DNA from 2 places in the Microbacterium gilvum genome. Region 2 is predicted to be linked to the other one. Evidence: predicted binding sites of a transcription regulator. Region 2 holds the regulator's gene; the other holds the start of a gene.
What was found. The regulator HrcA, encoded in region 2, represses chaperone genes, less so after heat shock. The targets are predictions, from matches to a motif close to TTNGCACTCGNNNNNNNCGAGTGCNAA.

Region 1: a site for HrcA is predicted at 2,059-2,085, ahead of groES (co-chaperone GroES). Genes of this name have one in related genera too.

What each region holds. Positions count from the first base shown of each region.
Region 1 is NZ_BAABKO010000004.1:155,073-159,482, reverse strand. Features, by position in the region: gene ABD998_RS11950 (ABC transporter substrate-binding protein) at 1-334, opposite strand, end outside; gene rarD (EamA family transporter RarD) at 540-1,481, opposite strand; gene groES (co-chaperone GroES) at 1,674-1,970, opposite strand; gene ABD998_RS11935 (class I SAM-dependent methyltransferase) at 2,122-3,309, shown strand; gene ABD998_RS11930 (hypothetical protein) at 3,409-3,756, opposite strand; gene tsaD (tRNA (adenosine(37)-N6)-threonylcarbamoyltransferase complex transferase subunit TsaD) at 3,753-4,410, opposite strand, start outside.
Region 2 is NZ_BAABKO010000001.1:523,622-528,031, reverse strand. Features, by position in the region: gene ABD998_RS02720 (DUF1990 family protein) at 1-104, shown strand, start outside; gene hemW (radical SAM family heme chaperone HemW) at 104-1,321, shown strand; gene hrcA (heat-inducible transcriptional repressor HrcA) at 1,411-2,451, shown strand; gene dnaJ (molecular chaperone DnaJ) at 2,506-3,630, shown strand; gene ABD998_RS02700 (16S rRNA (uracil(1498)-N(3))-methyltransferase) at 3,635-4,366, shown strand; gene ABD998_RS02695 (HIT domain-containing protein) at 4,407-4,410, shown strand, end outside.

The sequences.
Region 1 (4,410 bases), on a different contig from region 2:
TCTCGTACGCCTTGTTGTCGAGGTCGCCGGAGTCGCCGTGCACGACCTCCAGGTCGAGGCCGCTCGTCTCGGTGTACTCGTTGATGAGCGACTGGGCGTAGTTCACGCCCGCGATCTCGGGCGGGCCGAGGAACGCGAGCGAGCCCGTCACCGGCAGAGCCGTTCCGATCTTGAGCGCGAGGTCTCCTCCGACGTCGGCGCTCGAATCCGTCGTCTCCTCGGGTTCCTCCGACGCGGTGGTGTCGCCACCGCCGGAGGCGCAGCCGGCGAGCACGAGCGCCGACGCCCCTGCCAACGCGGCGAAGCCCGTGAGAGCCTTCCTGGATCGAACCATGGGATGGGTCCTTTCTCGGTGATCCGGAGATCGGGTGGTAGCGGTGGGTGCCCCGCGACTGTGCGCGGCACGCTACCGATGCATTGCTACGAGGGTGTTTCGGTTTCCGCTCACAGGCGATACCCAGTGAGGCATCGCGACGCAATCGTTACCTGAGCGTCCCTCCGTCGGCACTGCTCATCCGCCGAGCCGGACGTCGTCCGCGTCAGGCGATGGGCTCCGCGACGGCGCGACGACTGCGGCGCGCGTGGCGCACCATGTCGACCGTGAGCACGACGAGCGCGACCCACACGATCGCGAAGCCGATCCAGCGCTCGACCGGCATGGGCTCGTGCAGGACGACGACGCCGCACAGGAACTGCAGGATCGGCGCGATGAACTGCAGCAGCCCGACGGTCGTGAGCGAGACCCGGCGCGCTCCGGCCGCGAAGAGCAGCAGCGGGATGGCGGTCGCCACGCCCGCGAGCGACAGCAGGATCGTGTGCCCGACGCTGACCTGCCCGTACGTGAGCCCCGTCGTCGCGGCCACGACGACGAGCTGCACGACCGCGATGGGCGCGAGCCACATCGTCTCGAGCGCGAGGCCGCTCACGGCGTCGACCGCGCCGCCGATGCGGTTCTTCACGAGGCCGTAGACGCCGAACGACGCCGTCAGGATGAGCGAGATCCACGGCACGGATCCGTACGCGACGACGATGACGATCACCGCGACGGCGGCGATGCCGATCGCCGCCCACTGCGCGGGGCGGACGCGCTCGTGCAGCACGAGCACCGCGAGGAGCACGGTCGTGATCGGGTTGATGAAGTAGCCGAGGCTCGACTCGACGACGTGACCCGTCTGCGTCGCGATGAGGAACGCCTGCCAGTTGACGTAGATGAGGAGCCCCGCGACGGCCGTCCAGAGCGCGAGCCGCGGATTCCGCAGCACGGCGACCATCCGCCCCCAGCCCCGCATGACCGTGAGGAGGAGCGCGCAGAAGACGAGCGAGAGGAGCACGCGCAGCGCGACGACCTCCCACGGGCCCGTGGGCTTCAGCCAGACGAAGTAGAGCGGCAGCACTCCCCAGAGCAGGTACGCGCTGAAGCCGTATCCCGTGCCCAGGGCCCGTTCGCGATCCGACGGGACGAGGGAGGGGGAGCTGCTCACCCGATCAGGCTATCCCCGCGCGGCGGGCCGTCGGCCGCGGGCGGCGGACGGGTGCCGCCGGAATCCTGCCAACCGCGGCGCGGCGTCGTCCTGCCGCGGCGCGGCATCGCCCTGCGGCGGACGGCGTCGTCCTGCCGCGGACGGCGGAAGGGCCCGACGCCGAAGCGCCGGGCCCTTCCAGAGAGGCTGTCGTCAGCGGACGACGACCGCGAGGACGTCGCGGGCCGAGAGCACGAGGTACTCGTCGGCGCCGAACTTGACCTCGGTCCCGCCGTACTTGCTGTACAGGACGCGGTCGCCGACGGCGACGTCGAGCGGAACGCGGTTGCCGTTGTCGTCGATGCGGCCGGGGCCCACGGCCACGACCTCGCCCTCCTGGGGCTTCTCCTTGGCGGTGTCGGGGATGACCAGACCGCTCGCGGTGGTCTGCTCGGCCTCGACCTGCTGGATGACGATGCGGTCCTCGAGCGGCTTGATGGAAACCGACACGGTTCACCTCTTCTTTCGTGTGCTTCGACGGAAGACTGAGTGTTCGCACTCTCATGGTGAGAGTGCTAACGCCAGTGTATGCCCGCCCCTGGCACTCTCGCAACGCGAGTGCCAATCCGTCGACACGGAGCGACACGGGAGAATGGTCACCATGGAACAGGGAGAACTCGACGCGCTGCTCACCTCAGAGGGGCTCGCGCTGCTCGACGCCCTCGACCCCGTCGAGACGACGGCCGACGTCGCGCGCGCCGTCTCCCGCCTCCGTGCCGCCGGGCACTCCCCCGACCTCGTATCGGCCGTGGTCGGGCAGGTGCGCCTGCGCTCGCGCGCCGCGGCGAAGTTCGGCCCGTTCGCCTCGCGCATGCTCTTCACACGCGCGGGCGTCGAGCAGGCCACGCGGATGGCCGTGGCCGCGCACCATGCCGCGCGCATGCGGCGGGCGGGGATGGCCCGGGTCGCCGATCTCGGCTGCGGCATCGGCGGCGACGCCCTCGCGTTCGCGGGCGTCGGGCTCGACGTGCTCGCCGTGGACGCCGACCCCGTCACGGCCGCCCTCGCCGCCTACAACCTGCGCCCCTTCGGCGATGCCGTCGAGGTGCGCTCGGCACGCGCGGAGGTCGTCGACGTCGCCGGCTGGGACGCCGTCTGGCTCGACCCCGCCCGCCGCACGGCCGGCCACTCCGAGACCCGTCGCGTCGCGGCATCCGACTACTCCCCCTCGCTCGACTGGGCGCATGCGCTCGGCGAGAGGATGCCCGTGGGCATGAAGCTGGGCCCGGCGCACGATCGCGAGTCGATCCCCGACGACGTCGAGGCGCAGTGGGTGAGCGTCGACGGGTCCACCGTCGAGGTCGTGCTGTGGTCCGGCGCGCTCGCCCGCGACGGCGTACGGCGCGCCGCGCTCGTGCTGCGCGGCGACGAGTCGCACGAGCTCACGGCGCCGGCCGACGTCGAGGACGAGCCGGTGCACACGCTCGGCGCCTTCCTGCACGAGCCTGAGGGCGCCGTCATCCGCGCGCGCCTCGTGGGCGACGTCGCGCGATCGCTGCAGGCCGGTCCGGTCGCGTCCGGCATCGCCTACCTCACGGGCGACGCGCCGCTCACGACGCCGTTCGTCACGTCGTTCCGCGTCCGCGAGACCCTGCCGGCCGACACGAAGGCGCTCGCGAAGGCCCTCCGTGCCCGCGGCATCGGCACGCTCGAGATCAAGAAGCGCGGCGTCGACCTCGATCCCGCCGAGCTCCGCAAGAAGCTCAACCTGCGGGGTGAGGAGTCGGCCACCCTCATCGTCACGCGGATCGACGGGCGCCGGACGGCCATCCTCGCCGACCGCGTCTGACCCGGGGCTCGCCCCGAACCCGGCGCGCCCCGAGAGTGGGTGGATCCCGCCGCTCACCGCCCGGGAGAGCGGCCGAGATCACCCACTCGCGTCCCCGTGCTACGGCACGGGCAGCTCGATCGCGGGAACCTCGCCGAGCTGATCGAGGATCCAGATCGCCCAGATCGCGCAGAAGGCGAGCGCGACGAGGCCGAACCCCAGCCCCCACCAGGCGAGGGGACGATCCGACTGGCGTCGCAGGAGCGCGACGAGCGCGAGGACGACGGCGACGACCCCCAGCGGCGCGACCCACGGCGTGAACCACGCCATGGTGAGCGAGAACATCCCGAGCGTCATCGACGGGCTCGAGACGGAGACGCGGCGACGGGCGCGCCGCCGCGGCGGAGGCACCGTGTTGAGCAGCTCGTCGTCGGCGAGCTGCGCGGCGTCCTCCGGCTCGGTCGTCATGACCGCCTGGCGACCTGGATGTCGGTGACCGGAAGCGTCGAGTCGGCGCCGAACTCGAGGCTCGACGGCGCATGGCCCGACTGGATGAGCTCGGACGCGAGCGTGGCGATCATGGCGCCGTTGTCGGTGCACAGGCTGAGCGGAGGGATGCGCACGGTGACGCCCGCGGCGGCGCCGCGCTCGAGCGCGACGTCGCGCAGGCGCCGGTTCGCGATGACGCCGCCGCCGAGCAGGAGCCGCGGCACGCCGAACTCGGCGCACGCGTCGAGCGCCTTCGTCACGAGCACGTCGACGACGGCCTCGCGGAAGCTCGCCGCGACATCCGCCATCGGGATGTCGTCGCCCGCCGCCTCGCGCTCCTCGATCCACCGGGCCACGGCGGTCTTCAGGCCCGAGAACGAGAAGTCCCAGCGGTGCTTCTCGCGATCGCTCGCGCGCGACAGCCCGCGTGGGAAGCGGATGGCCGTGGGATCGCCGCCGGCCGCCGCGCGGTCGATCTCCGGGCCGCCGGGGTACGGCAGGCCGAGGATGCGCGCGACCTTGTCGAACGCCTCGCCCGCGGCGTCGTCGACGGTCTCGCCGAGCAGCACGACGTCGCTCGTGAGGTCGCGGACGAGGAGCAGCGACGTGTGCCCGCCCGACACGAGGAGCGCC
Region 2 (4,410 bases):
CGCTCTCCCTCCGCCTGTTCAAGAGCCTCGTGCGCCGTCGCCGTCGCGCCCTCTTCGCCGGCTATCTGCGCGCCATCTCGCCGCTCTTCCGCACGGCCGCCTGATGGCGGGAGCCCTCCCCGTCGGCGACCCCGCCCCGGCCGACGGAGCGCTGCCTGGCGACCTCGTCGTGGATCCGTCCACCGACCTCGGGGTCTACCTGCACGTCCCGTTCTGCCGGGTGCGCTGCGGCTACTGCGACTTCAACACCTATACCTCGGGCGAGCTGCGCGGCGCCCGGCAGGACGAGTACGCCGACACGGTCCTTCGCGAGGTCGCGCTCGCGCGCGGGGTGCTCGACGCCGCCGGCGGCCTCCGCCCCGCGCGCACCGTGTTCTTCGGCGGCGGCACGCCGACGCTCCTCCCTGCGGGCGATCTCGCGCGCATGCTCGACGGGGTGCGCGACGCCTTCGGGCTCGCGGACGACGCCGAGGTCACGGTCGAGGCCAACCCCGACACCGTCGACGGCGCGGTCGCGGACGAGCTCGCCCGCGCCGGCGTGACCCGGATGTCGGTGGGCATGCAGTCCGCCGTCCCGCACGTGCTCGCGGCGCTCGACCGCACCCACTCGCCCGCGAACGTGCGGACGGCCGTCGAGGCGGGCAGGCGCGCGGGGCTCGACGTCAGCGTCGACCTCATCTACGGCGCACCGGGGGAGTCGCTCGACGACTGGCGGGCGTCGCTCGACGCTGCGCTCGCGCTCGAACCCGACCACCTCTCGGCCTACGCGCTCATCATCGAGGACGGCACGAAGCTCGCCAGGCAGATCCGGCGCGGCGAGGTCCCCGCGCCCGACGACGACCTTCAAGCGGACATGTACGAGGCGGCCGACGCCGCTCTCGCCGCGGCGGGCTACGACTGGTACGAGGTGTCGAACTGGTCCCGCGGCGCGCAGCGCCGATCCCGTCACAACCTCGCGTACTGGCGCGGGACGGACTGGTGGGGCTTCGGTCCCGGAGCGCACAGCCATGTCGCGGGGCTGCGCTGGTGGAACGTCAAGCATCCCGCCGCCTACGCGCAGCGGCTGGCGGCCGGCGAGTCGCCGGCTGCCGGCCGCGAGCGCCCGGACGAGGCGTCGCGTCGACTCGAGCGCGTGCTGCTGGAGAGCCGCATCCGCGAGGGCCTCGCGATCGCGTCGCTCCCCGACGACCGCCGGCAGGCGGTCGCCGGCCTCATCGCGGACGGGCTCGTCGAGCCGGCGGACGCGCTGAGCGGGCGCGTCGTGCTCACGCTCCGCGGCCGCCTCCTCGCCGACGCCGTCGTGCGCGCGCTCACCGACTGATCGACGCGCGGCGCCGTCGGCCGACCGCCCGGCCGACGGATCGGTAGACTGGCACTCGGAGACGTCGAGTGCCAGGGAGAGGAGCGGGCATGGTCAGCGAACGCGGGCTCCAGGTGCTCCGCGCCATCGTGCAGGACTACGTCGACACCCATGAGCCGGTCGGAAGCAGGGCGATCGTCGAGCGCCACTCCTTCGGGGTGTCGGCCGCGACCATCCGCAACGACATGGCGCTCCTGGAGGACGAGGAGCTCATCGCCCAGCCGCACACGTCCTCGGGACGCGTCCCCACGGACAAGGGCTACCGCGTCTTCGTGGACCACCTGGCCGAGCTGCGGCCGCTCTCGACGGCGCAGCGCTCGGCGATCGCCTCGTTCCTGGGCGAGCCGTACGATCTCGACGACCTGCTCGCGCGCACCGTCCGCGTGCTCACCCAGCTCACGGGTCAGGTCGCTCTCGTCCAGTACCCCTCGTTCTCGCGCGCGAACATCACCCACGTGCAGCTCGTCGAGCTCGACCCGCAGCGCGTGCTCCTCATCATCGTGACCGACACCGGCCGGGTCTCGCAGCGGATCGCCGCGCTCCCGCAGGCGCTCGACGCGGAGGAGACCGCCACCGTGGCCACGCGGCTCGTGGCGCTCCTCGCCGGCCGTTCCGTCGCGGAGGCGGCGGACGGCCTCGAGCACGCGCGCGCCCAGGCGCCGACACCCGTGACGGCCGTCGACGCCGCCGTGCACGCCGTCGCGGCCGCCGCGGCGGAGGAGCTCGCGGAGTTCCGGCAGAACCGGCTCGTCATGGCGGGCGCCGCGACGCTGGCCCGCCGCGAGCACGACTTCCGCGGCAGCATCCACCCGCTCCTCGAGGCGATCGAGGAGCAGGTCACGCTGCTGCGGCTCATGAGCGAGATGGTGGCGGACGGCCAGGGGCTGTCCGCGAGCATCGGTCGGGAGAACGCCGCCTTCGGGCTCTCGGAGGCGTCGATCCTCACGAGCGAGTACGACTCCGCCATCGGCGCGGCGCGCGTGGGGATCATGGGCCCCACGCGCATGGACTACCCCCGCAACCTCGCGGCGGCACGGGCCGTGGCCCGCTACCTCACGAGGCTGCTGGACGAGGACGAGGGACGACGCTGACGCGTCGTCCACGAGGATGCAGCACGGGCGCCCCGCGCCCGCAGGAAGGCTGATGTGGCTGATCACTACGAGACCCTCGGCGTCGCGAAGGACGCATCGCAGGAGGACATCAAGAAGGCGTACCGCAAGCTCGCGCGCCAGCTCCACCCCGACGTGAACCCCGCGCCGGAGGCGGCCGAGCGGTTCAAGGACGTCACGCACGCGTACGACGTTCTCAGCGACCCGGAGCAGCGGCGCCGGTACGACATGGGCGGCGACGAGTCGCCGTTCGGCGGCGGGGCCGGGTTCGGCGGCGGGGCCGGGTTCGGCGGCTTCGGGGACATCTTCGAGACGTTCTTCGGCGGGGGCGGCGGCAGGGGCGGGCGTCCGCGCTCGCGCCGCGAGCGCGGACAGGACGCCCTCGTGCGCGTCTCCCTCGAGCTCGGCGACGTCGTGTTCGGCGCCCACCGCGACATCGAGGTGGACACGGCGGTGCTGTGCGAGACGTGCGACGGCTCGTGCTGCCAGCCCGGGACGAGCCCCGCGACGTGCGACGTCTGCGGCGGGTCGGGTCACGTCCAGCGCCAGGTGCGGAGCCTGCTCGGCAACATGGTCACGACGCAGCCCTGCGGCACCTGCCAGGGCTACGGCACGGTTATCCCGCACCCCTGCGCGACCTGCAACGGACAGGGGCGCGTGCGCTCCCGGCGCACGGTGTCCCTCGACATCCCGGCGGGAGTCGAGACGGGGCTGCGCCTGCAGCTTCCCGGCTCGGGGGAGGTCGGGCAGGCAGGGGGGCCGAACGGCGACCTGTACGTCGAGGTCACCGTCGCCTCGCATCCCGTCTTCAGCCGCGAAGGCGACGACCTCCTCGCGACCCTCGAGGTGTCGATGACCGACGCGGTCCTCGGCACCCGCACGACCATCGCGGGGCTCGACGGCGAGGTCGAGGTCGAGGTGCGGCCCGGCATCCAGTCGGGCGAGGTGCTCACCGTCAAGGAGCGCGGCATCACGGGGCTGCGCACCTCGCGGCGCGGCGATCTGCGCGTCGGCGTGCAGGTCGTGACCCCCACGAAGGTCGACCACAAGACGCGTCAGCTGCTCGAGGAGCTCGCAAGGCGGACGAAGGCTCCGGAGCCGCGCCTCGCCGAGTTCCACCAGGGACTGTTCTCGAAGCTGCGCGACCGGTTCCGGGGCTGAGCGGATGGCGCTGCACTTCCACGACGAGGGGGCCGGCTCCGTCGCGCCCGGCGGCCTCGTCGTCCTGACGGGCACCGAGGCGCACCACGCCTCGGCCGTGCGCCGTGTGCGCCAGGGCGAGCCCGTCACCGTCACGGACGGTCGCGGGGCGTGGCTCTCCGGCACATGCGAGGAGGTGTCTCCGCAGCGCGTCGCCATCCGCATCGGAAGCCGCGACGACCGTGCGGCGCCCGTGCCGCGCCTCGTCCTCGTGCAGGCGCTCGCGAAGGGCGACCGCGACGAGCTCGCCGTGCAGGCGGCCACGGAGCTCGGCATCGACCTCGTCGTGCCCTGGCAGGCGGCACGCAGCGTCCCGCGCTGGGAGGGCGCCAAGGCCGAGAAGGGGCGCACCCGGTGGGCGTCGATCGTCCGCGAAGCGGCCAAGCAGGCGCACCGTGCCTGGTTCGCGGAGGTGGCTCCCGTCGAGACGACGTCGGCTGTCGCGAGGCGCGCGGAGACGGCGAGGATGCTCGTGCTCGATCCGTGGGCGGAGGAGCCGCTCACGGCCGTCGACCTGGACGACACGCGCGACATCGTGCTCGTCGTCGGTCCCGAGGGCGGCATCGCCCCCGAGGAGCTCGAGCGGTTCGAGGCGGCGGGAGCCCGGCGCGTCCGCCTCGGCGACACCGTGCTGCGCACCTCGACGGCCGGCCCGGCGGCGCTCGCGGTCCTCGACGCGAAGCTCGGCCGGTGGTGACGGCGGTCACCGGAGCCGGCCGATCGTTAGACTCGTGGGCATGA